3 regions of the Leclercia sp. LSNIH3 genome follow, and region 3 is predicted to be linked to each of the others. Evidence: predicted binding sites of a transcription regulator. Region 3 holds the regulator's gene; each other region holds the start of a gene.
The links. Region 3 encodes CRP, which controls carbon source genes, mostly activating them, when cyclic AMP is high. Its sites were predicted from a motif close to ATGTGANNNNNNTCACAT; they were not measured.
Positions count from the first base shown of each region.

Region 1: C3F35_RS04575 (ABC-F family ATPase) is a predicted target of CRP. The motif match lies at 3,291-3,308, and genes of this name have one in related genera.
Region 2: udp (uridine phosphorylase) is a predicted target of CRP. The motif match lies at 4,576-4,593, and genes of this name have one in related genera.

Region 1 covers NZ_CP026387.1:936,153-943,549, reverse strand. Annotated here, with positions in the region: gene C3F35_RS04590 (efflux transporter outer membrane subunit) at 1-461, shown strand, start outside; gene C3F35_RS04585 (aldo/keto reductase) at 560-1,600, shown strand; gene ldtB (L,D-transpeptidase) at 2,272-3,192, opposite strand; gene C3F35_RS04575 (ABC-F family ATPase) at 3,413-5,008, shown strand; gene C3F35_RS04570 (DUF1479 domain-containing protein) at 5,245-6,507, opposite strand; gene C3F35_RS04565 (Cof-type HAD-IIB family hydrolase) at 6,656-7,397, opposite strand, start outside.
Region 2 covers NZ_CP026387.1:2,656,915-2,664,311, forward strand. Annotated here, with positions in the region: gene C3F35_RS12825 (carboxylate/amino acid/amine transporter) at 1-196, shown strand, start outside; gene metR (HTH-type transcriptional regulator MetR) at 84-1,037, opposite strand; gene metE (5-methyltetrahydropteroyltriglutamate--homocysteine S-methyltransferase) at 1,274-3,538, shown strand; gene C3F35_RS12840 (dienelactone hydrolase family protein) at 3,662-4,465, opposite strand; gene udp (uridine phosphorylase) at 4,717-5,478, shown strand; gene rmuC (DNA recombination protein RmuC) at 5,618-6,994, shown strand; gene ubiE (bifunctional demethylmenaquinone methyltransferase/2-methoxy-6-polyprenyl-1,4-benzoquinol methylase UbiE) at 7,132-7,397, shown strand, end outside.
Region 3 covers NZ_CP026387.1:2,844,901-2,852,297, reverse strand. Annotated here, with positions in the region: gene mdcA (malonate decarboxylase subunit alpha) at 1-80, opposite strand, end outside; gene C3F35_RS13740 (hydrolase) at 370-1,392, shown strand; gene C3F35_RS13735 (YheU family protein) at 1,389-1,607, shown strand; gene C3F35_RS13730 (phosphoribulokinase) at 1,638-2,507, shown strand; gene C3F35_RS13725 (OsmC family protein) at 2,598-3,002, opposite strand; gene crp (cAMP-activated global transcriptional regulator CRP) at 3,312-3,944, shown strand; gene C3F35_RS13715 (YccS/YhfK family putative transporter) at 4,002-6,089, shown strand; gene argD (bifunctional acetylornithine/succinyldiaminopimelate transaminase) at 6,174-7,394, opposite strand.

The DNA.
Region 1 (7,397 bases), 1.9 Mb from region 3:
ACTGGAGCAGCCACTTCTACAGCGTCGGGCCACAAGTCTCCATCCCCATCTTCCAGGGCGGGCGGTTGGTCTCCAGCGTGAAGGTCGCCCGCGCACAGCAGGGTGCCGCCGTACTGGAATATCGTCAGACGGTGCTCACCGCCCTGGGCGATGTGGAAAACGCGCTGGTCAGCTACCGCACCGATCAGAAGCGGGAGGCGGGATTAAGCAAAACCATCGATGCGCTGCAAAACGCCTTTGATCTGGCGAGCAGCAGCTATCGCCAGGGGATCGCGACCTTTATCGACGTGCTGGATGCGCAGCGCCAGTTGGCTCAGGCGCAGCAGCAGCGGGATCAGGCCCGGGTCCAGAGCGCGCTGGATCTGGTGGCGCTCTATAAAGCCCTGGGCGGTGGCTGGGAGCCGTATCAGCAGGTGCAGCTGCCGGAGTACGCCGTCTTTGGCGACGCCCCGCGCGGATAAGTTCAGAGGATTGGGCAAGAAACGGGCAGGAACCGCACATTCGCTATCGGCGTGAGCCGGGTATAACTATCGGGTACTCAACATACGAGGAGCGTCAAATGCGATATCAAAAACTGGGTAATACCGGCCTGTTTGTTTCTGAGCTCTGCCTCGGCACCATGACTTTTGGCGGCGAAGGCGGCATGTGGGGCAAGATAGGTCAGCTCCAGCAACAGGATGCCGAGCAGCTGGTCGGGCGTGCGCTGGACGCCGGGATCAATTTTATTGATACAGCCAACGTCTATTCCGAAGGGCGTTCAGAAGAGATCACCGGCCAGGCGTTGAAAAACCTGAAGATACCGCGCGAAAACGTGGTGATTGCCACCAAGGTGTTTGGCGAAACGGGCACGGCGGGGGTGAACTCACGCGGTAGCTCGCGGTATCACATCATCAGCAGCGTGAAAGAGAGCCTGCGCCGTATGCAGCTCGATCATATCGATCTCTATCAGTTGCACGGTTTTGACCCGGCCACCCCGATTGAAGAGACGCTTTATGCCCTGGATAACCTCGTCCAGCACGGGCATGTACGCTATATCGGAGTATCGAACTGGGCAGCCTGGCAAATCATGAAGGCACTGGGCATTTCCGAACGGCTCGGGCTGGCACGTTTTGCCTCATTACAGGCCTATTACACCCTTGCCGGGCGTGACCTGGAGCGTGAGCTGGTGCCGATGTTACAAAGCGAAGGTGTCGGGTTGATGGTCTGGAGCCCGCTGGCGGGCGGCTTGCTGAGCGGCAAATACAGCCGCGACGGGCAGGTGCAGGGCGGTGGCCGTCGCCAGGAATTTGACTTCCCGCCGGTGGATAAAACGCGGGCATTCGACTGCGTGGATGTGATGCGCCACATTGCCGGGAGCAAGGGCGTTTCCGTGGCGCAAATTGCCCTGGCGTGGCTGCTGCATCAAAAAGCGGTGACCAGCGTGATTATTGGCGCGAAACGGGTCGATCAGCTGGATGACAATATTGCCGCAACCGCGATTCGCCTGAGCGATGAGGAGCTGAAACAGCTGGATGCCGTCAGCGCGCTGCCGAGGGAATACCCAGGCTGGATGCTGGTACGACAGGGGGAGTACCGGCGTAATCAGCTGGCGCAGCAGTAGCTTTTTATCGTTTTCTGGTCGATACGGTGGTGCGTTCCGTTCACCTTATTTCCAGCAGAATATGAAATGAACGGAACCTGTGAACGTGATAAGGGGGCCACCGCGGCCCCCTTATCAATCCCCGCGGCCCCGCAACGAAATCGGTGCTTCGCACTACGCTCACCTCCCGACCGACTGCCTGCGGTCGGCTCAACTCGACATCCTGTCTCGATTCGCCTCTGGCCGCCATCCCTGGCGGCCAGCCCTTGTCAACCGGTCTCCGGTTCGCCGATTTCAGCGGGGACTCAACACCCGTGCCACATTCACGTGGCTGAGAAGCTGGAAGGAGGGATGAGTCCGGCTGAAAATCGCTGAGGCGTTGACCGCATGCCGGGTTGAGGCACATGGATGCGGACCTGGATGGATGTAGAATCACGCCGGACCCGATAGCCGGAGGGAATAAGCCGAAGACAACATTGCCAGGAGCAATGTTGAACAGCGCCTGCGCTAGCACCAAAGGGGTGAGACGAATATTTCTCGAAACGGCGATTTTCTTTGCCGGGAGCCGGGATGGTTAAGGGAGCGGCAGTAGCCCCCTTAACATGTTCACCGCAGCGGGATGGGCATAAAAGCAGAGATGCTTTAGTGAACGGAACAATTCCACAGTAACAACAGAATTGTTCCTGTTACGATCAGTTCAGACGAACCGGCATACCGGAACGGTTGTTGATCGCTTGCTCAACGATGTTCGCATCCACGTCCTGCTGGCCGGTGATGGCCTGCACGTTGCTGGTCAGGGTGACCGGAACGGTGACGTTGTTGTCGATCTGATCTTCGCTGGTAGAGAGCGGGTTATGCACTTCGAGGTAACGGCTGCCATCTGGCTCGGTAGTCGCTTTTACCGGCTCGTTGATGAACTGCACGCGAGTACCAACCGGCACGTTCTCGAACAGGAATTTAATGTCGTCGTTACGCAGACGTACACAGCCGTGGCTCACGCGCAGGCCGATACCGAAGTTGGCGTTGGTGCCGTGGATCGCATACAGACGGCCGATATAGAGAGCGTACAGACCCATCGGGTTATCCGGGCCAGCAGGAACAACGGCTGGCAGCGGCTCGCCCGCGGCAATGTATTCCGCGTGCATTTTCGCGGTTGGCGTCCAGGTTGGGCCAGCTTTCTTACGCTCGACTTTGGTGGTCCAGTTCATCGGGGTATCTTTACCCAACTGGCCGATACCGATTGGCAGCACGATGACGGTGTTGGTGCCTTTCGGGTAGTAGTACAGACGCATTTCGGCGCTGTTAATGATGATGCCTTCATGCACGGTGTCCGGCAGGATCAGCTGCTGAGGAATGTTCAGCACGGTGCCGCCCTTCGGCAGATACGGATCGACGCCCGGGTTGGCTTCCATCATGTTGGAGAGGCCCAGCTGATATTCCGCAGCAAAATATTCCAGCGGCTGAGTGTTACCTTCTTCAATGGTCACAACCTGGTTCTGACCTACCAGACGGCTACCGTCGGTTGGCAGTGGATAAGTGACAGCAGAAGCGGTCTTGCAAAACCCTACTACGGCAAACGCCGCCGCAAAAAGCGATGTTAATTTCATATTCATGGTGTGCGAGGTATCTGTGCCACATTGGCAGGTTGTTTAAAAGTCAGAACGGTTTAGGGAGCGCATTATATGTGCATTCCTGACCGCATGGAATTCGGATGTGTACTAAATCACACTTTTTTCCATCCTGTTAGAGTTTAGCGCTACGTTGATACACGGGATCTCATTTCGGAATTGTGGCATAATGCTGGGTTTATCACACTTCTCGCAGGAATCTCCCGTGTTAGTTACCAGCAACGTCACTATGCAGTTTGGCAGTAAGCCGCTGTTCGAAAACATTTCCGTCAAATTTGGCGGCGGCAACCGTTACGGCCTGATTGGTGCCAACGGTAGCGGAAAATCCACCTTCATGAAGATCCTCGGCGGCGATTTAGAGCCGACGCTGGGCAACGTTTCTCTCGATCCGAACGAGCGCATCGGTAAGCTGCGTCAGGATCAGTTCGCCTTTGAAACGTTCACCGTCCTTGATACGGTGATCATGGGCCACGGTGAGCTGTGGGAAGTGAAGCAGGAACGCGATCGCATCTACGGCCTTGCCGAAATGAGCGAAGAAGACGGCTATAAAGTGGCCGATCTTGAAGTGCAGTATGGCGAAATGGACGGTTACTCTGCGGAGTCCCGTGCCGGTGAGCTGCTGCTCGGCGTGGGCATTCCGGTGGAACAACATTACGGTCTGATGAGCGAAGTCGCGCCAGGCTGGAAGCTGCGTGTTCTGCTGGCGCAGGCGCTGTTCTCTAACCCGGACATCCTGCTGCTCGATGAACCAACGAACAACCTGGACATCGACACCATTCGCTGGCTGGAGCAGACGCTGAACGAGCGTAACAGCACCATGATCATCATCTCGCACGACCGTCACTTCCTGAACATGGTCTGCACCCACATGGCGGATCTGGACTACGGCGAACTGCGCGTGTATGCCGGTAACTACGACGAATACATGACCGCGGCAACCCAGGCGCGTGAACGTCTGCTGGCCGATAACGCCAAGAAAAAGGCGCAGATTGCTGACCTGCAATCCTTCGTCAGCCGCTTCAGCGCTAACGCCTCTAAATCGCGTCAGGCAACCTCCCGCGCCCGTCAGATCGACAAAATCAAGCTGGATGAAGTGAAAGCGTCCAGCCGTCAGAACCCGTTTATCCGCTTCGAGCAGGACAAGAAACTGTTCCGTAACGCCTTAGCCGTCGAAGAGCTGACCAAAGGTTTCGACAACGGCCCGCTGTTCAAGAACTTCAACCTGCTGCTGGAAGTGGGCGAGAAGATCGCTATCCTCGGTGCCAACGGCGTGGGTAAATCCACCATGCTGAAAACGCTGGTGGGTGAATTGACTCCGGATCACGGCACCGTGAAATGGTCCGAGAACGCGCAGATTGGTTATTACGCGCAGGATCACGCCGAAGATTTCGACAACGATCTGACCGTTTTCGACTGGATGAGCCAGTGGAAGTCGGAAGGCGATGACGAGCAGGTGGTGCGCAGCTTCCTTGGCCGTCTGCTGTTCAGCCAGGACGACATCAAAAAGCCAGCCAAAGTGCTCTCCGGTGGTGAGAAGGGTCGTATGCTGTTCGGCAAGCTGATGATGCAAAAACCGAACATCCTGGTGATGGACGAACCGACCAACCACCTGGATATGGAATCTATCGAATCGCTGAACATGGCGCTGGAGATGTATCAGGGTACCCTGATCTTCGTCTCCCATGACCGTGAATTCGTGAGCTCGCTGGCGACCCGCGTGATTGAAATTACGCCGGAGCGCGTCGTGGACTTCAGCGGTAACTACGAAGATTACCTGCGCAGTAAAGGCATCGACAACTAATTGTCCTCAGTCTGGCCCTTTCCCGTTGGGGGAGGGCCGTTCCTCTTTCCTTTCGCTTCTCCCTCCGCACTTTTCCTGATAACGTCTTGTTTCGCTGATCAATCTCAGTGCGTCTTTTTTGGCGCTCGGGAAATTGGCATGCCAATTTAACATTTATAAAACCTGTCATACCACAATTTAAATGTTGTATGACAGGTTTGTATTTCGCTTTCTGGATCAGTGAGATAAAGCCAGACTTACACCATACCCAGCGCGCGCTTGCCGTGGATATTTAAATCATCCGTCGTGAAGCGTGACTGCCAGTCAGACTCATAATCCTCCCGCGGGAAGTCGCCCGGAGAGGCGCCGGTTTCCAGCGCTGCTTTCACCTTTTTCGCATAGGCGAGGTTTTTCTCGCACATTGGGGCCGCCGGAATGTACATCACGTTGCCCCAGCCCTGCTGGTTCTCTACCGGTGCCACCGAGTGGATCACATCGCAGTGCCACCACACGGAATCCCCGGCTTCCAGCGCCGGAATGCTGGTCAGCGCTTCAATCAACAGCGGGTGCCACTTCTCAGAGATCGGCAGGACGCGACCCGGTGCCACGCCGCACAGCTCATCTTCCGGGACGTCATCCAGCAGCGGACGCAGCAGGATATACGCCATCGCTTCCGGGATCGGCACCACGTGCAGCAGCCCCTGATCCGGGATCATGTCGGAGAGCGCCGTCCAGCCCTGGAAGGTACGGAACACCGAGCACTTGGTGGTGTTATCCACGGTATATTCTTCCACTTCGGTACGGTGTGCGGCATTCCAGGGATCGTATTGATCGACATTGCCATCGAATACCCGGGCGAAGACCTGCTGATAAGCCGGGAGCAGCCAGCGCTCCAGCGCGCCGGAGTCGGTGTGTGCGCCGAGGCCTTTCGAGGTGGTGCCCGGTGGACGGCGACGGATGCGGTCCGGGTAGATCACGCTCACGTCCGGGTTAAACCACTGTTTGCCGTTGCTCTCAAATGTCCATAAACGGTTCAGGAACGACTGCACCTGGGCCATCTCTTCGCTCTGACGGGCTTCCATCTGCGCGTGTGACCAGTAGATCGGGTAGATCTCCGGGCGGGAGGCGGTGAGGCTGCCAAAGAAGTTATCTCCCGGGCCTTTGTAGACATCATCAAAACGGTTGAGATCGAGATAGTCGAGCATCGCGTTGTCCCACGCCAGCGCCTGCTCACGGGGGAAATGACCTTTGATCACCGCACAGCCGCGACGCTTAACCGCCTCGCGCTGCTCCTGGCTGATGTTACCGCTCTGCACGTCGGCAAACGGGATCACCGGCCAGACGGGATCGCCTTTGCTTTTCAGCGCGTTAATTTCTGCCACGCGGCTGGCAATTTTATCGCTCAAACGATCGAACACCGCCTGCACGTCACCGATCTGCGCTCGCAGCTCGCGTTTCATCTGGCGAATCGCGGCCTTGTGGTCTGAAGGCAAAGTTTCACTGGTAAAGGTTAAGGTCATAACAGCCTCGCTATCTTTCATTCGAAAGTAAAAGTAATTACAAGTGATACTTTAGGTTAAAAATAAGTTAAAGCAAGTTAAATAACTTGATGAAGTGCACAACCTGGAGAGAAAGGGAGATTCGCCGGAGCAGGCTCCGGCGAGAGGATCAGTGGCTGAAAGGCGGGGTGTTATCGAGGACGGCCTGAATCACGTTCAGCGCGCCCTGATGGTTGTTGTCGTCGGTCTGGTAGCGGGTGATGGCTTTAATGCTCTCGCCAGCATTTCCCATGGCAAAGGAGTAGTGGGCGAATTTCAGCATTTCGGCGTCGTTACCGCTGTCGCCTATCGCCACACATGCCTGCGGGGAGATATTCCAGCGTTTCAGCAGACGGCTGAGGCCGTTGGCTTTATGCAGGCCGGGGATAATCAGATCGACAAAACCAAACCCGCTGGTCACCGGTTTCATGATGCCGTCGAGCGAAACATGCAGGGCGTCAATCAGGTTCGGGATATCGCTGTCGGGCAGGTTCAGGGAGAATTTAAACAGCACATCGTCGATATCGCGGTAGTCGCTGACGTGCTTTAAGCGGTGATAGTGTTTCGACATCAGCGCGACGAAGGCCTCGGGTGCCTGGTCGCTGACGTACGCGCTTTCCAGACCGCAGGCGACGAAGTTCAGGGATTTATCTTTCAGCAGCTCGCCGATCACAATCTGCGATTCGTGCTTCGTCAGCTCGCCGTGGAAAATCTGCTCGCCGTGATCGAACACCAGCGCGCCATTTTCCGCCACGAAGGAGATCTGCGATTTCAGCTCCGGGAAGAAGGAGATAAGCTGGTAATACTGGTTGCCGCTGGCGACAACGAACTCAATATTACGGGCCTGAAGTTGCTGGAACTGCGCCTGAAAG
Region 2 (7,397 bases), 190 kb from region 3:
GATCATGAACAACGTGCATGTCCCGGCAGGCCTGCTGGTGAACCTCGCCATCTGGCAGGAACAACCGCACTGGCCAAGCTTCATTATTGGGGGAACGGTGATCCTGGCTTCACTGTGGGTGCATCGCCGTTGGGTCGCTCCGCGCTCCGCACAAACGGCAGATGATCGCAGGCGTGATTCCGCGCTGAGCGAATAAAGGCCTCGGTAACCGGTTGACGCTGCTCGCCATCGCGTACCGCGGAGTACAACCGGCTCCACAATCCCTCGCCCAGGGTTTTGGTCACCACCAGACCCTGGCGTTCAAAACTCTCCACTACCCAGTGCGGCAGCGCCGCGATACCCATTCTGGCCGCCACCATCTGAATCAGCAGCAGGGTGTTATCCACGCTTTTCAGCTGCGGGCTAATGCCTGCGGGCTGCAGGAAGTGACGCCAGATATCCAGACGACTGCGCTGCACCGGGTAGATCAGCAGCGTTTCCGTGGCCAGATCTTCCGGCGTGATGCGTGTTTTCGCGGCCAGCGGATGATCCGGGGCCAGCACCAGACGCACCTCAAAATCAAACATTGGCGAATAGTGCAGGCCGCTGCGCGGCAGAATGTCCGAGGTCATCACCAGATCCAGCTCGCCCTGAACAAGGGACGGCTGCGGGTCAAAAGTCACGCCGGATTTAAAGTCCATTTCCACCTGCGGCCACTTCTGGCGGAAGTTCTCAAGCGCGGGGGTCAGCCACTGAATACAGCTGTGACACTCAATGGCAATGCGCAGTTTAGTCTGTTGCGGCTCATGGCAAGCCTGTAGCGCGCTGGCGATTTGCGGTAACACCTGATTAGCCAGCTGCAGCAGGATCTCCCCCTGGGGGGTGAAGCGTAGCGGCTGACTTTTACGCACAAACAGACGGAAGCCAAGGCGTTGTTCCAGATCGCTGAACTGGTGAGAAAGAGCGGATTGTGTCTGGTGCAGCGTGGCCGCCGCCGCCGCGAGGGACCCGCAGTTCCGCAACGCTTGTAGCGTTTTCAGGTGTTTTATCTCGATCATGAAAGTCCTTCACTTCGCCATGAACAATTTGCGCTTGAGGAATATACAGTAACCGCCAATTATGGATGTGTAAACATCTGGACGGCTAAAATCCTTCGTCTTTTAAATTTATGGTGCGTTGGCTGCGTTTCCTCACTCCGGTCACTGACTTATGTCAGCGCCGGGAGATGAGCAAACTTACCGCCTTCCCTGAATTGAAAATCCAAAGGATTTACAATTAATTAGAGGAAGAAAACATGACAATCATTAACCATACTCTCGGTTTCCCGCGCGTCGGCCTTCGTCGCGAACTGAAAAAAGCACAAGAAAGTTACTGGGCAGGTAACACCACCCGTGAAGAACTGCTGGCGGTAGGCCGCGAGCTGCGCGCCCGTCACTGGAACCAGCAGAAGCAGGCCGGTATTGACCTGCTGCCGGTGGGCGATTTCGCCTGGTACGACCATGTTCTGACCACCAGCCTGCTGCTTGGCAACGTGCCGGCTCGTCATCAGAACAACGATGGATCGGTAGATATCGACACCCTGTTCCGTATTGGCCGTGGCCGCGCCCCGACGGGTGAGCCAGCGGCAGCGGCGGAAATGACCAAATGGTTTAACACGAACTACCACTACATGGTGCCAGAGTTCGTCAAAGGTCAGCAGTTCAAACTGACCTGGACCCAGTTGCTGGACGAAGTGGACGAAGCCCTGGCGCTGGGCCACAAGATCAAACCCGTGCTGCTGGGGCCGGTAACGTATCTGTGGCTGGGCAAAGTGAAGGGCGAGCATTTTGACCGCCTGAGCCTGCTGAACGACATCCTGCCGGTGTATCAACAGTTCCTGGCTGAACTGGCGAAACGCGGTATTGAGTGGGTGCAGATTGACGAACCTGCACTGGTACTGGAGCTGCCGCAGGCGTGGCTGGAGGCCTTCAAACCGGCGTACGATGCGCTTGCGGGCCAGGTTAAGCTGCTGTTGACCACCTATTTCGAGGGTGTCACGCCAAACCTCGACACCATTACCGCGCTGCCAGTGCAGGGACTCCATGTGGATCTGGTTCACGGCAAAGATGAGGTGACTGAACTGCACCATCGTCTGCCGTCCGACTGGCTGCTCTCGGCAGGACTGGTGAACGGTCGTAACGTCTGGCGTGCCGATCTGACAGAAAAATATGCACAGATTAAAGGCATTGTCGGTAAACGTGATCTGTGGGTAGCTTCCTCGTGTTCATTGTTACACAGCCCAATCGACCTGAGCGTTGAAACACGGCTGGATGCAGAAGTGAAAAGCTGGTTTGCCTTCGCTCTGCAAAAATGTGAAGAGCTGGCCCTGCTGCGCGATGCATTGAATACGGGCGACACGGCGGCGATCACTGAATGGAGCGCCCCGATTCAGGCCCGTCGCCACTCGACGCGCGTGCACAATGCCGCCGTGGAAAAACGTCTGGCGGCCATCACGGCTCAGGACAGCCAACGCCAGAGTCCGTATGAGGTTCGTGCCGAAGCCCAGCGCGCGCGCTTCAACCTGCCAGCCTGGCCGACCACTACCATCGGCTCCTTCCCGCAGACTACCGAGATCCGCGGCCTGCGTCTGGACTTCAAAAAGGGCAACCTTGATGCGGGCAACTACCGCACAGGTATCGCCGAACACATTAAGCAGGCGATTGTGGAGCAGGAGCGCCTGGGGCTGGACGTGCTGGTCCATGGTGAAGCCGAGCGTAATGACATGGTGGAGTATTTCGGTGAACACCTCGACGGGTTCGTCTTTACGCAAAATGGCTGGGTGCAGAGCTACGGCTCCCGCTGCGTGAAACCGCCTGTGGTGATCGGCGATGTCAGCCGTCCTGAGGCGATCACCGTGGAATGGGCAAAATTCGCCCAATCCCTGACCGACAAGCCAGTAAAAGGTATGCTGACAGGTCCGGTGACGATTTTGTGCTGGTCCTTCCCGCGTGAAGATGTCACCCGTGAAACCATCGCCAAACAGATTGCCCTGGCGCTGCGTGACGAAGTAGCCGATCTGGAAGCCGCAGGGATCGGCATCATCCAGATCGACGAACCGGCGCTACGCGAAGGTCTGCCGCTGCGCCGCAGTGACTGGGATGCCTACCTTCAGTGGGGTGTGGAAGCTTTCCGCATCAACGCCGCGGTAGCGAAAGATGACACCCAGATCCACACTCACATGTGTTACTGCGAGTTCAACGACATCATGGACTCCATCGCTGCACTGGATGCCGACGTGATTACCATTGAGACCTCGCGTTCCGATATGGAGTTGCTGGAGTCATTTGAAGAGTTCGACTACCCGAACGAAATCGGGCCGGGGGTATACGACATTCACTCCCCGAACGTCCCGAGTGTGGAGTGGATTGAAGCCCTGTTGCAGAAAGCGGCGCAGCGTATTCCGGCAGAGCGCCTGTGGGTTAACCCGGATTGCGGCCTCAAAACCCGCGGCTGGCCGGAAACCCGGGCCGCGCTGGCAAATATGGTGAAAGCTGCGCAGAATTTGCGTCAGGCGTCATAACATCGGCAGTTTGCCCGGCGGCGCTACGCTTACCGGGCCTACAAAACCACAGAGCTGTTCAGCTGTAGGGCCGGGTAAAGCAAGATGCTACCCGGCAATGGATTGTCTTTACCGGTCCTGTGGTTACTTCTTATTGCCATACTGCGCAAACCACGCCAGCATCCGTGCCCAGCCATCTTTGGCTGATTCGGCATGATAGCTCGGACGATAGTCAGCATTAAACGCATGCCCGGCTTCCGGGTAGACCACAATCTCCGCCGTGGCGTTTGCCGCGCGCAGGGCCTGGCGCATGGTCTCCACGGTATCAAGCGGGATACCGGTATCTTCTGCCCCATAGAGTCCAAGCACCGGTGCGTTCAAATCGGTGGCGATATCGACCGGATGCTTCGGTGAATTCAACGTCTTCTCGCCCACCAGCTTGCCATACCAGGCCACGGCAGCTTTTAGCTGGGGGTTGTGCGCGGCATACAGCCAACTGATACGTCCGCCCCAGCAGAAGCCGGTCGCCAGCAGACGGTGGGCATCGCCACCATTGCGCGCCGCCCAGTTGGCAACGTGGTCAAGATCCGCCAGCACCTGTGCATCCGGTACTTTAGTGACCAGATTGCTGTACAGGGTGGGAATGTCGCTGTAATCGTTCGGGTCACCCTGACGGAAATAGAGTTCAGGCGCGATGGCCAGATAGCCTTCCAGCGCCAGGCGACGGCAGATATCGCGAATGTGCTCATGCACGCCGAAAATTTCCTGAACCACAATGACGATCGGCAATGCCCCTTGCGCATTTTTAGGCCGGGCATGATAAGCGGGCATATTATCGCCCTGGGTCGGAATGGAGGTCTCCCCGGCGGTAATGGCTTCGTCGGGCGTAGTGACAACGGTTGAGGCTTGCAAGTCTGCAGCAGGGGCAAATCCAGATTTTCCAGTCATGGCATTCTCCGTACCAATTAGCGCAAAAGTAAATATAGTCCGCAGGTTAACAATCCACAGTGCCCGAAACAGGCTATCTTTTGTGCAACAGATAACGATATAAGTCGTTAATGTGATGTTAATCACTATTTCATGGTAATTAACTGCAATCAATTTTATTCATGGTGATGTCCGTCACGAAACTGAGCCGGATCCTTCGGTAAAGTACCGTTTTGCTTCTGCTGACAAACTGACCCCCAGAGGAGTTTTCTATGTCTAAGTCTGATGTTTTTCATCTCGGCCTCACTAAAAACGATTTACAAGGGGCTACGCTCGCTATCGTCCCTGGCGATCCTGAGCGTGTGGAAAAGATCGCCGCGCTGATGGATAAGCCGGTTAAGCTGGCAGCCCATCGCGAATTTACGACCTGGCGGGCAGAGCTGGACGGCAAAGCGGTGATCGTGTGCTCTACCGGTATCGGTGGCCCGTCTACCTCTATTGCTGTTGAAGAGCTGGCACAGCTGGGCATTCGTACTTTCCTGCGTATCGGCACGACCGGTGCGATCCAGCCGCATATCAACGTTGGCGATGTCCTGGTGACCACGGCGTCCGTTCGTCTGGATGGTGCGAGCCTGCACTTTGCTCCAATGGAATTCCCGGCTGTGGCCGATTTCGAGTGCACCACCGCGCTGGTGGAAGCCGCAAAATCCGTTGGCGCGACGACTCACATTGGTGTCACCGCCTCCTCTGATACCTTCTATCCGGGCCAGGAGCGCTACGACACCTTCTCCGGTCGCGTCGTTAACCGCTTCAAAGGTTCGATGGAAGAGTGGCAGTCTATGGGCGTTATGAACTATGAAATGGAATCAGCCACGCTGCTGACCATGTGTGCAAGCCAGGGCCTGCGTGCCGGTATGGTTGCGGGTGTGATCGTTAACCGTACCCAGCAAGAGATCCCGAACGCTGAGACCATGAAGCAGACCGAAAGCCACGCGGTGAAAATCGTGGTAGAAGCGGCCCGTCGCCTGCTGTAATTTCCCCTTTTCTCTGCCAAAGGCCGACCTGTTCGGCCTTTTTCTTTGCGTAGCGCCTCGCAGAAAACCCTTTTCAAACTGGACGTTTATACAGCACAATTCTATTTTGTGCGGGTCATACCTTGATGCAGGGGGCGTCGTGGATATTTCTGTCCTTTTTTATGCCGTTATTGCGCTGGTCAGCGTCGGCGTAGGCTGGTTGCTCGCCAGCTACCAGCATGCGCAGCAAAAAGCCGAGCAGCTTGCCGAACGCGAAGAGATGGTGGCCGACTTAAGTGCGCTAAAACAACAAACGGCGCAGAGCGGGCACTGGCGCGATGAATGCGAGTTACTCAATAACGAACTGCGTAATTTGCGGGATATCAATACCTCGCTGGAAGCCGACCTGCGCGAAGTCACTACCCGTCTGGAGTCCACCCAGCTGCATGCGGAAGACAAAATCCGCCAGATGATCAACAGCGAGCAGCGCCTGAGTGAGCAGTTCGAAAATCTCGCCAACCGTATCTTTGAGCAGAGTAACCGCCGCGTCGATGAACAAAATCGTCAGAGCCTGAACGGCCTGCTAACGCCCCTGCGCGAACAGCTGGACGGCTTTCGTCGCCAGGTCCAGGACAGCTTTGGTCAGGAGGCGCGGGAGCGCCACACGCTGGCTCATGAAATCCGTAATCTCCAGCAACTGAATGCCCAGATGGCGCAGGAGGCGATCAACCTCACCCGGGCGCTGAAAGGCGACAATAAAACCCAGGGCAACTGGGGTGAAGTGGTTCTAACCCGCGTGCTGGAGGCCTCTGGTCTGCGCGAGGGCCATGAATATCAAACTCAGGTCAGCATTGAAACCGAGACCCGTGCGCGAATGCAGCCCGACGTCATTGTTCGTCTGCCGCAAGAAAAGGACGTGGTCATCGATGCCAAAATGACCCTGGTAGCCTATGAGCGGTACTTCAACGCCGAAGATGACTACACCCGCGAGTCGGCGTTGCAGGAACATATCGCCTCTGTGCGTAACCACATTCGTCTGCTGGGGCGCAAAGATTATCAGCAACTGCCTGGCCTGCGTTCGCTTGACTACGTGCTGATGTTCATCCCGGTTGAACCGGCCTTCCTGGTGGCGCTGGACCGCCAGCCGGAGCTGATCTCTGAAGCGCTGAAAAACAACATTATGCTGGTCAGCCCTACCACGTTGCTGGTGGCGCTGCGCACCATTGCTAACCTGTGGCGCTACGAGCACCAGAGCCGCAATGCCCAACAGATTGCCGATCGCGCCAGCCGCCTGTATGACAAAATGCGCCTGTTCGTCGATGATATGTCATCGGTCGGGCAGAGCCTGGATCGCGCTCAGGATAACTATCGCCAGGCGATGAAAAAACTGGCCTCCGGGCGCGGCAACCTGCTGGCCCAGGCCGAATCGTTCCGCAGCCTTGGCGTAGAGGTAAAACGCGAGATTAATCCTGAAATGGTCGAACAGGCCACGTCTCAGGATGAAGAGTACCGGCTGCGCAGTGATAGTCCCGTTTAAAATATAAACAATACCTTAGCAGGCAAACAGGCGTCGGCAGCCCCCTGGAACGTTATTCCTGGGGTGGTTGAAACGTAGGGCAAATGCGCCCAATCTGTTACACTTCTCAAACATTTGACTGATAAGCAGGCTCTAAGATGGTTGAAGATTCACAAGACACAACGCACTTTGGCTTTCAGACTGTCGCTAAAGCGCAGAAAGCTGACATGGTGGCCCACGTTTTCCATTCCGTGGCGGCGAAGTACGATGTAATGAATGACCTGATGTCATTCGGCATTCATCGCTTGTGGAAGCGCTTCACTATTGATTGTAGCGGCGTGCGTCGTGGGCAAACCGTGCTGGATCTGGCTGGCGGCACCGGCGACCTGACAGCGAAATTCTCGCGTCTGGTGGGCGAAACGGG
Region 3 (7,397 bases):
ACCGGGACGGAAGCCAGGCGGCGCGCTTTTTCAGTGCGACGCGTATTCCAGCTCCGGGCTGGCGTTTGCCCTGATAACATTGTTAACCTCCTGATTCAGCACATCTTTAGATTTGCTTAACGCTGAGTTAAGTGTGCTCTCTGGTGATAAAGCCATCAATTAAGCCTGGAACAGAATCGTTAGCCTGAGAGTAATAATGAAGGTGATAAATTGTGATCAGGATCATTACCTGCTGTTAAACAACAGACTAAGGGCAGAAAAAGGTGCGCCGCGAGGGGGATGAAATCTCAGGCCTGCGTCTCTTTTTATAAACAGGAGCCGATTCGGAAGGTATAGTGAACAATTGAAAAGAGTTAACATCACATCGTTATGACGCAGACAATTCCATCCGAATTTAACTTTACGCCCGACGAGAGCGCGACTTTTGTCCCCATGCGGGGCGTGTCGAATCGACACCTGCAGACCATGCTGCCGCGCCTCATCCGCCGTAAAGTGCTTTTTACCCCCGTCTGGCAGCGCCTTGACCTGCCGGATGATGATTTTGTTGATTTAGCCTGGAGTGAAGACCCGGTGCAGGCACAGCACAAACCCCGGCTGGTGGTCTTTCATGGTCTGGAGGGCAGTCTGCACAGCCCCTACGCTCACGGCCTGATTCAGGCGGCGAAAGCGCGTGGCTGGCTGGGTGTAGTGATGCACTTCAGAGGATGCAGCGGTGAACCCAATCGCCAGAAACGCATCTACCACTCCGGCGAAACGGAAGATGGCACCTGGTTCCTGCGCTGGCTGGCAGAGACCCACGGCCCGGCCCCGACGGCGGCAGTGGGCTATTCGCTGGGAGGAAACATGCTCGCCTGCCTGCTGGCAAAAGAGGGTGACACGGTTCCGCTGGATGCCGCCGCCATCGTCTCCGCCCCCTTTATGCTGGAGCACTGCAGCTATCATATGGATAAGGGCTTCTCGCGCGTTTATCAGCGCTATCTGCTGAACTTGCTCAAAGCCAATGCCGCACGCAAACTAAAAGCTTACCCGGATACGCTGCCGGTCAGTCTGCGACAGCTGAAGAAAGTGCGTCGCCTGCGCGAATTTGACGATCTGATCACCGCCAAAATTCACGGGTTTGCCGATGCTATTGACTACTATCGCCAGTGCAGCGCCATGCCGTTGTTGAGTAAGATCACCAAACCGGTGCTGATTATTCATGCTAAAGACGATCCTTTTATGGATCATCATTCGATACCCGCGCAGGAGTTTTTGCCCGCGAACGTGCAGTATCAGCTGACCGAACATGGCGGGCACGTGGGCTTTGTCGGCGGCACGCTACGTCGTCCGAAGATGTGGCTGGAAACGCGTATCCCGGACTGGCTGACCACATACCTGGAACCGATAAGATGATTATTCCCTGGCAAGATCTGGCTCCCGAAACGCTGGATAATCTGATTGAAAGCTTTGTGTTACGCGAAGGCACCGATTATGGTGAACAGGAACGTTCGCTTGAGCAGAAGGTGGCCGATATCAGGCGCCAGCTGCAAAGCGGTGAGGTGCTGGTGGTATGGTCAGAGCTGCACGAAACCGTCAACATCATGCCTCGCAATCAATTTCGCGGTTAACCGCGACCTCTTTCCATTCAGGGAGTTGCTATGTCTGCCAGACATCCGGTTATTGCCGTTACAGGGTCGAGTGGTGCGGGTACCACCACCACCAGCCTCGCCTTTCGTAAGATCTTCTCCCAGCTGCATCTGCGTGCCGCAGAAGTGGAAGGCGACAGCTTTCACCGCTTCACCCGTCCTGAGATGGACATGGCCATCCGTAAGGCGCGCGATCTCGGCAAACACATCAGCTATTTTGGCCCTGAAGCGAACGACTTTGGCCTGCTGGAACAAACCTTCGCCGAATACGGGCGGAGCGGCACCGGCCAGTCGCGCAAATACCTGCACACCTATGACGAAGCGGTGCCCTGGAACCAGGTGCCAGGCACCTTTACCCCCTGGCAGCCGCTGCCGGAACCGACCGACGTCCTCTTTTACGAAGGCCTGCATGGCGGGGTAGTCACGCCGGATCACGACGTGGCGCGCCATGTTGATCTGCTGGTGGGGGTCGTGCCTATTGTCAACCTGGAGTGGATCCAGAAGCTGACGCGGGATACCAGCGAACGCGGCCATTCCCGCGAGGCGGTGATGGACTCCGTGGTGCGCTCCATGGAGGATTACATTAACTTCCTGACGCCACAGTTTTCCCGCACCCACATTAACTTCCAGCGCGTCCCGACCGTGGACACCTCGAACCCCTTTGCCGCTAAAGGCATCCCTTCGCTGGACGAGAGCTTCGTGGTGATCCATTTCCGCAATCTGGACAATATCGATTACCCCTGGCTACTGGCGATGCTACAGGGCTCGTTTATCTCGCACATCAATACGCTGGTGGTCCCGGGCGGGAAGATGGGGCTGGCGATGGAGTTAATCATGATGCCGCTGGTGCAGCGGTTGATGGAAGGGAAGAAGATCGACTGAGGCTGTGTCGCCCGGTGGCGCTACGCTAACGGGCCTACAGAAACCTACTGGCCGGGCAAACGACGTGCCGCCCGGCGTTTTATCCGGGGCTTACGCCTCGATCACTTCATACGAGTGGGTAATGTTGACCGCTTTCTCCAGCATCAGCGCTACGGAACAGTACTTCTCCGCAGAGAGATCCACCGCGCGGGATATCGCAGCGTCTTTCAGTTGTTTGCCGGTGACCACGAAATGAAGATTGATATGGGTGAACAGGCGCGGCGCCTCTTCACGACGCTCTGAGGTCAGCTTAACTTCACAGTCGGTCACATCGTGACGTCCTTTTTGCAGGATCGACACCACGTCGATCGCGCTGCATCCGCCTGCCGCCATCAGGACAACTTCCATCGGGCTTGGCGCTTTGTCGCCGGAGTTGCCATCCATTAAAATCTGGTGCCCGGAAGCCGACTCACCAAGGAACGTTAACCCTTCGACCCATTTCACACGTGCTTGCATTTTAATTAACTCCAGGATTGCATTTTTCCTGACAGATTACGCGTCAGTAACAATTCTGACAACGGAAGTCGACCTGCATCAAGCTGAAGCGAGACACCAGGAGACAGGCGGCGAAAGCTATGCTAAAACAGTCGAGATGCTACAGTAATACATTGACGTTGCACATGTATGCAGAGGACATCACACATTACAGGCTGCTAATTATTGTGCAGGCCAGACCCCAGGCAAGGGGAAGAATTCGATTGCAACCCCAGAGTACAGGTACATAGCCAGACTCTGGAGCCAGCTTATAACAGAGGATAACAGCGCATGGTGCTTGGCAAACCGCAAACAGACCCGACTCTCGAATGGTTCTTGTCTCATTGCCATATTCATAAGTACCCATCGAAGAGCACGCTGATTCACCAGGGTGAAAAAGCGGAAACGTTGTATTACATCGTCAAAGGCTCGGTGGCAGTGCTGATCAAAGATGAAGAAGGCAAAGAGATGATCCTCTCTTACCTGAATCAGGGAGATTTCATCGGCGAACTGGGCCTGTTTGAAGAAGGACAGGAGCGTAGCGCCTGGGTCCGTGCAAAAACCGCGTGTGAAGTGGCTGAGATCTCCTATAAAAAGTTCCGCCAGCTCATTCAGGTTAACCCGGATATCCTGATGCGCCTCTCTTCGCAGATGGCTCGCCGTCTGCAGGTCACGTCCGAGAAAGTGGGTAACCTCGCCTTCCTCGACGTAACAGGCCGCATTGCTCAGACCCTGCTGAACCTGGCGAAACAGCCAGACGCCATGACCCACCCGGACGGTATGCAAATTAAAATTACCCGTCAGGAGATTGGTCAGATCGTCGGATGTTCTCGTGAGACAGTAGGCCGTATTCTGAAAATGCTGGAAGATCAAAACCTGATTTCTGCCCACGGTAAAACCATCGTGGTTTACGGAACACGTTAATTCCGCTAAAACGGCGTGACATCGCATGATGACACGCCGTTTTTGTCTCTATCACCCATGTGGCGCAGGCTCATTTATCACCCGGAAGTTAACTACGCACTGCGGCAAACGCTGGTGTTGTGTCTTCCTGTGGCTGTAGGTTTGATCCTCGGCGATCTGCAACACGGCCTGCTCTTCTCCCTCGTTCCTGCCTGCTGCAACATTGCTGGCCTGGACACACCGCATAAACGCTTTTTTAAACGCCTGACTATTGGCGGCTGCCTGTTTGCCGGCTGTAGCCTGGCCGTACAGCTGTTGCTGGCGCGCGATATTCCGCTGCCCCTCATTCTGACCGTGCTGGCGATGACGTTAGGGGTCACGGCAGAGATCAGTGCCCTGCATGCCCGACTGCTGCCCGCCTCGCTGATTGCGGCCATCTTTACCCTGAGCCTGGCGGGGAACATGCCGGTCTGGGAGCCGCTACTGCTCTATACGCTGGGCACCCTCTGGTACGGGCTGTTTAACTGGTTCTGGTTCTGGATGTGGCGCGAACAACCGCTGCGGGAATCCTTGAGCGTGCTCTATCAGCAGCTGGCCGATTATTGCGAAGCAAAATACACCCTGCTGACGCAGCATACCGACCCTGAAAAATCGTTGCCGCCGCTGCTGGCTCGCCAGCAGAAGGTGGTCGATCTGATCAGCCTCTGTTATCAGCAGCTGCATATGCTGGCGGCCAACAGAAATCACGAATACAAACGCCTGCTGCGCACCTTCCAGGTGGGGCTGGATCTGCAGGAGCATATCTCGGTCAGCCTGCATCACCCGAAGGAGGTGCAGAAGCTGGTGGAGCGCAGCCACGCCGAAGCGGTGATACGCTGGAACGCGCAGACCGTTGCGGCACGCCTGCGGGTGTTGGCTGACGATATTCTCTATCATCGTTATCCCACCCGGTTTACCATGGACAAGCAGCTTGGCGCGCTGGAGAAAATCGCCCGTCAGCACCCGGATAACCCGGTGGGCCAGTTCTGCGCCTGGCACTTCAGCCGTATTGCCCGCGTTCTGCGCACGCAACGCCCGCTCTATCCGCGCGATCTGATGGCCGACAAACAGAAACGCCTGCCATTGTTCCCCGCCCTCAAAAGCTATCTGTCGCTGAAGTCTGCCGCCCTGCGTAATGCGGCGCGCATCAGCGTGATGCTGAGTATCGCCAGCCTGATGGGCATGGCGCTGCACCTGCCGAAACCTTACTGGATCCTAATGACCGTGCTGCTGGTGACGCAAAACGGCTACAGCGCGACGCGGGTACGTATTCTTCACCGGGCGGCCGGCACCATGGTGGGGCTGATCATCGCGGGCGTGACCCTGCACTTACACGTCCCGGAAGGTTATACCCTTGCCGGAATGCTGATAGTGACCCTGGTGAGCTACCTGATCATTCGCAAGAGCTACGGCTGGGCGACGGTGGGCTTTACGGTCACAGCGGTATATACCCTGCAACTGCTGACCCTGAACGGCGAGCAATTTATTATCGCCCGGCTGGCCGATACCCTGATTGGCTGCCTGATTGCTTTCGGTGGAATGGTCTGGCTGTGGCCACAGTGGCAGAGCGGGCTGCTGCGCCAGAATGCCCATGATGCACTGGAGGCCGATCAGGAAGCCATCCGCCTGATCCTCAGCGACGATCCGCAGCCGACGCCGCTGGCCTGGCAGCGCATGAAGATCAACCAGGCGCACAACGCGCTGTTCAACTCACTCAACCAGGCGATGCAGGAGCCGGGCTTCAACTCGGCATATCTGGCAGATATGAAGCTGTGGGTGACCCACAGTCAGTTTATCGTTGAGCATATCAACGCGATGACGACCCTGGCACGGGAGCATACGATGCTGACGCCGGACCTGGCGCAGCGTTATCTGCAATCGTGTGAAATTGCCCTTCAACGCTGCCAGCAGCGTCTGGAGTATGATTCACCGGGCGAAAGCGGCGATGAGAATATCCTGGAAGCCCCCGAAACCATGACCTACGGTCCTATGAGCACGCTGGAACAACATCTGCAGCGCACCCTCGGGCATCTGAACACCATGCACACCATTTCGTCAGTGGCATGGCGTCAGCGCCCGCATCATGGGATTTGGTTGATCCGGCGGTTGAAACGAACACCGCATTAAACGCAAAACGGTAACCCCCAGGTTACCGTTTTTTATATATGCGCCCTCTGCGTGCAGGAGAGGATGAGGATAAACGCAGCGCCCTTACGGCTGCACCACGCGCTTCACCGCCTGTGCAAAGCGGGTCATCCCTTCATCGATATCCTGACTTTCCACCAGCAGCGACGGCGCAAAGCGCATTACGTCCGGCCCGGCGTTGAGCACCATCGCCCCTTCACTGGCGGCGGCGTAGAGGAAATCGCGCGCCCGGCCTTTGTATTGCGGCTTCAGCTCGGCGCCAATCAACAGCCCCATGCCGCGAATATCGCTGAACACATCGTACCGGGCATCGATCTGCTGGAGGTGTTTCACAAACTGCTCGCGCTTCGTCATCACACCGCTCAACACTTCCGGCGTATTAATGATATCGAACGCCGCCCCTGCCACCGCACACGCCAGCGGGTTGCCGCCGTAAGTGGAGCCGTGAGAGCCGACGTGGAACGCCGAGGCAATATCCTGGGTGGTGAGCACCGCGCTGACCGGGAAACCACCGCCGAGCGCTTTGGCGCTGGTCAGGATGTCTGGCGTCACGCCGTAATGCATATAGGCAAACAGATTCCCGGTACGCCCCATGCCGCTCTGCACCTCATCAAACACCAGCAGCGCCTGGTGCTGGTCGCACAACTCGCGCAGCCCCTGCAGGAACTCCGGGGTCGCCGCCATCACGCCGCCTTCACCCTGAATCGGCTCGACCACCACGGCACAGGTGTGATCGTCCATCACTGCTTTCACCGCATGCAGATCGTTAAACGGCACGTGAATGATGTCGGCTGGTTTCGGGCCAAAGCCGTCGGAATATTTAGGCTGGCCGCCCACGGTCACCGTAAAGAGCGACCGGCCATGGAAAGCGTTATGGAAGGCGATGATTTTGGTTTTAAACGGGCTATGGCGGGTGGAGGCGTAGTAGCGCGCCAGCTTAAAGGCCGTTTCGTTGGCTTCGGTGCCGGAGTTCATAAACAGCACGCGCTCGGCAAAGGTGGCGTCGATAATTTTACGCCCCAGACGCAGCGCCGGTTCGTTGGTGAAGACGTTGCTGGTGTGCCACAGGGTTTCACCCTGAGTTTTGAGCGCCTCGACCAGCGCCGGGTGACAGTGGCCTAACGCCGTCACCGCAATTCCGCCCGCAAAATCAATGTACTCTTTACCCTGCTGATCCCAGACGCGGCTGCCTTTCCCCTTCACCGGGATAAACTCAGCCGGTGCATAAATTGGCAGGATAACTTCATCGAATGTTGCGCGCGTAATTGCAGATTGTTCAGTTGCCATGTA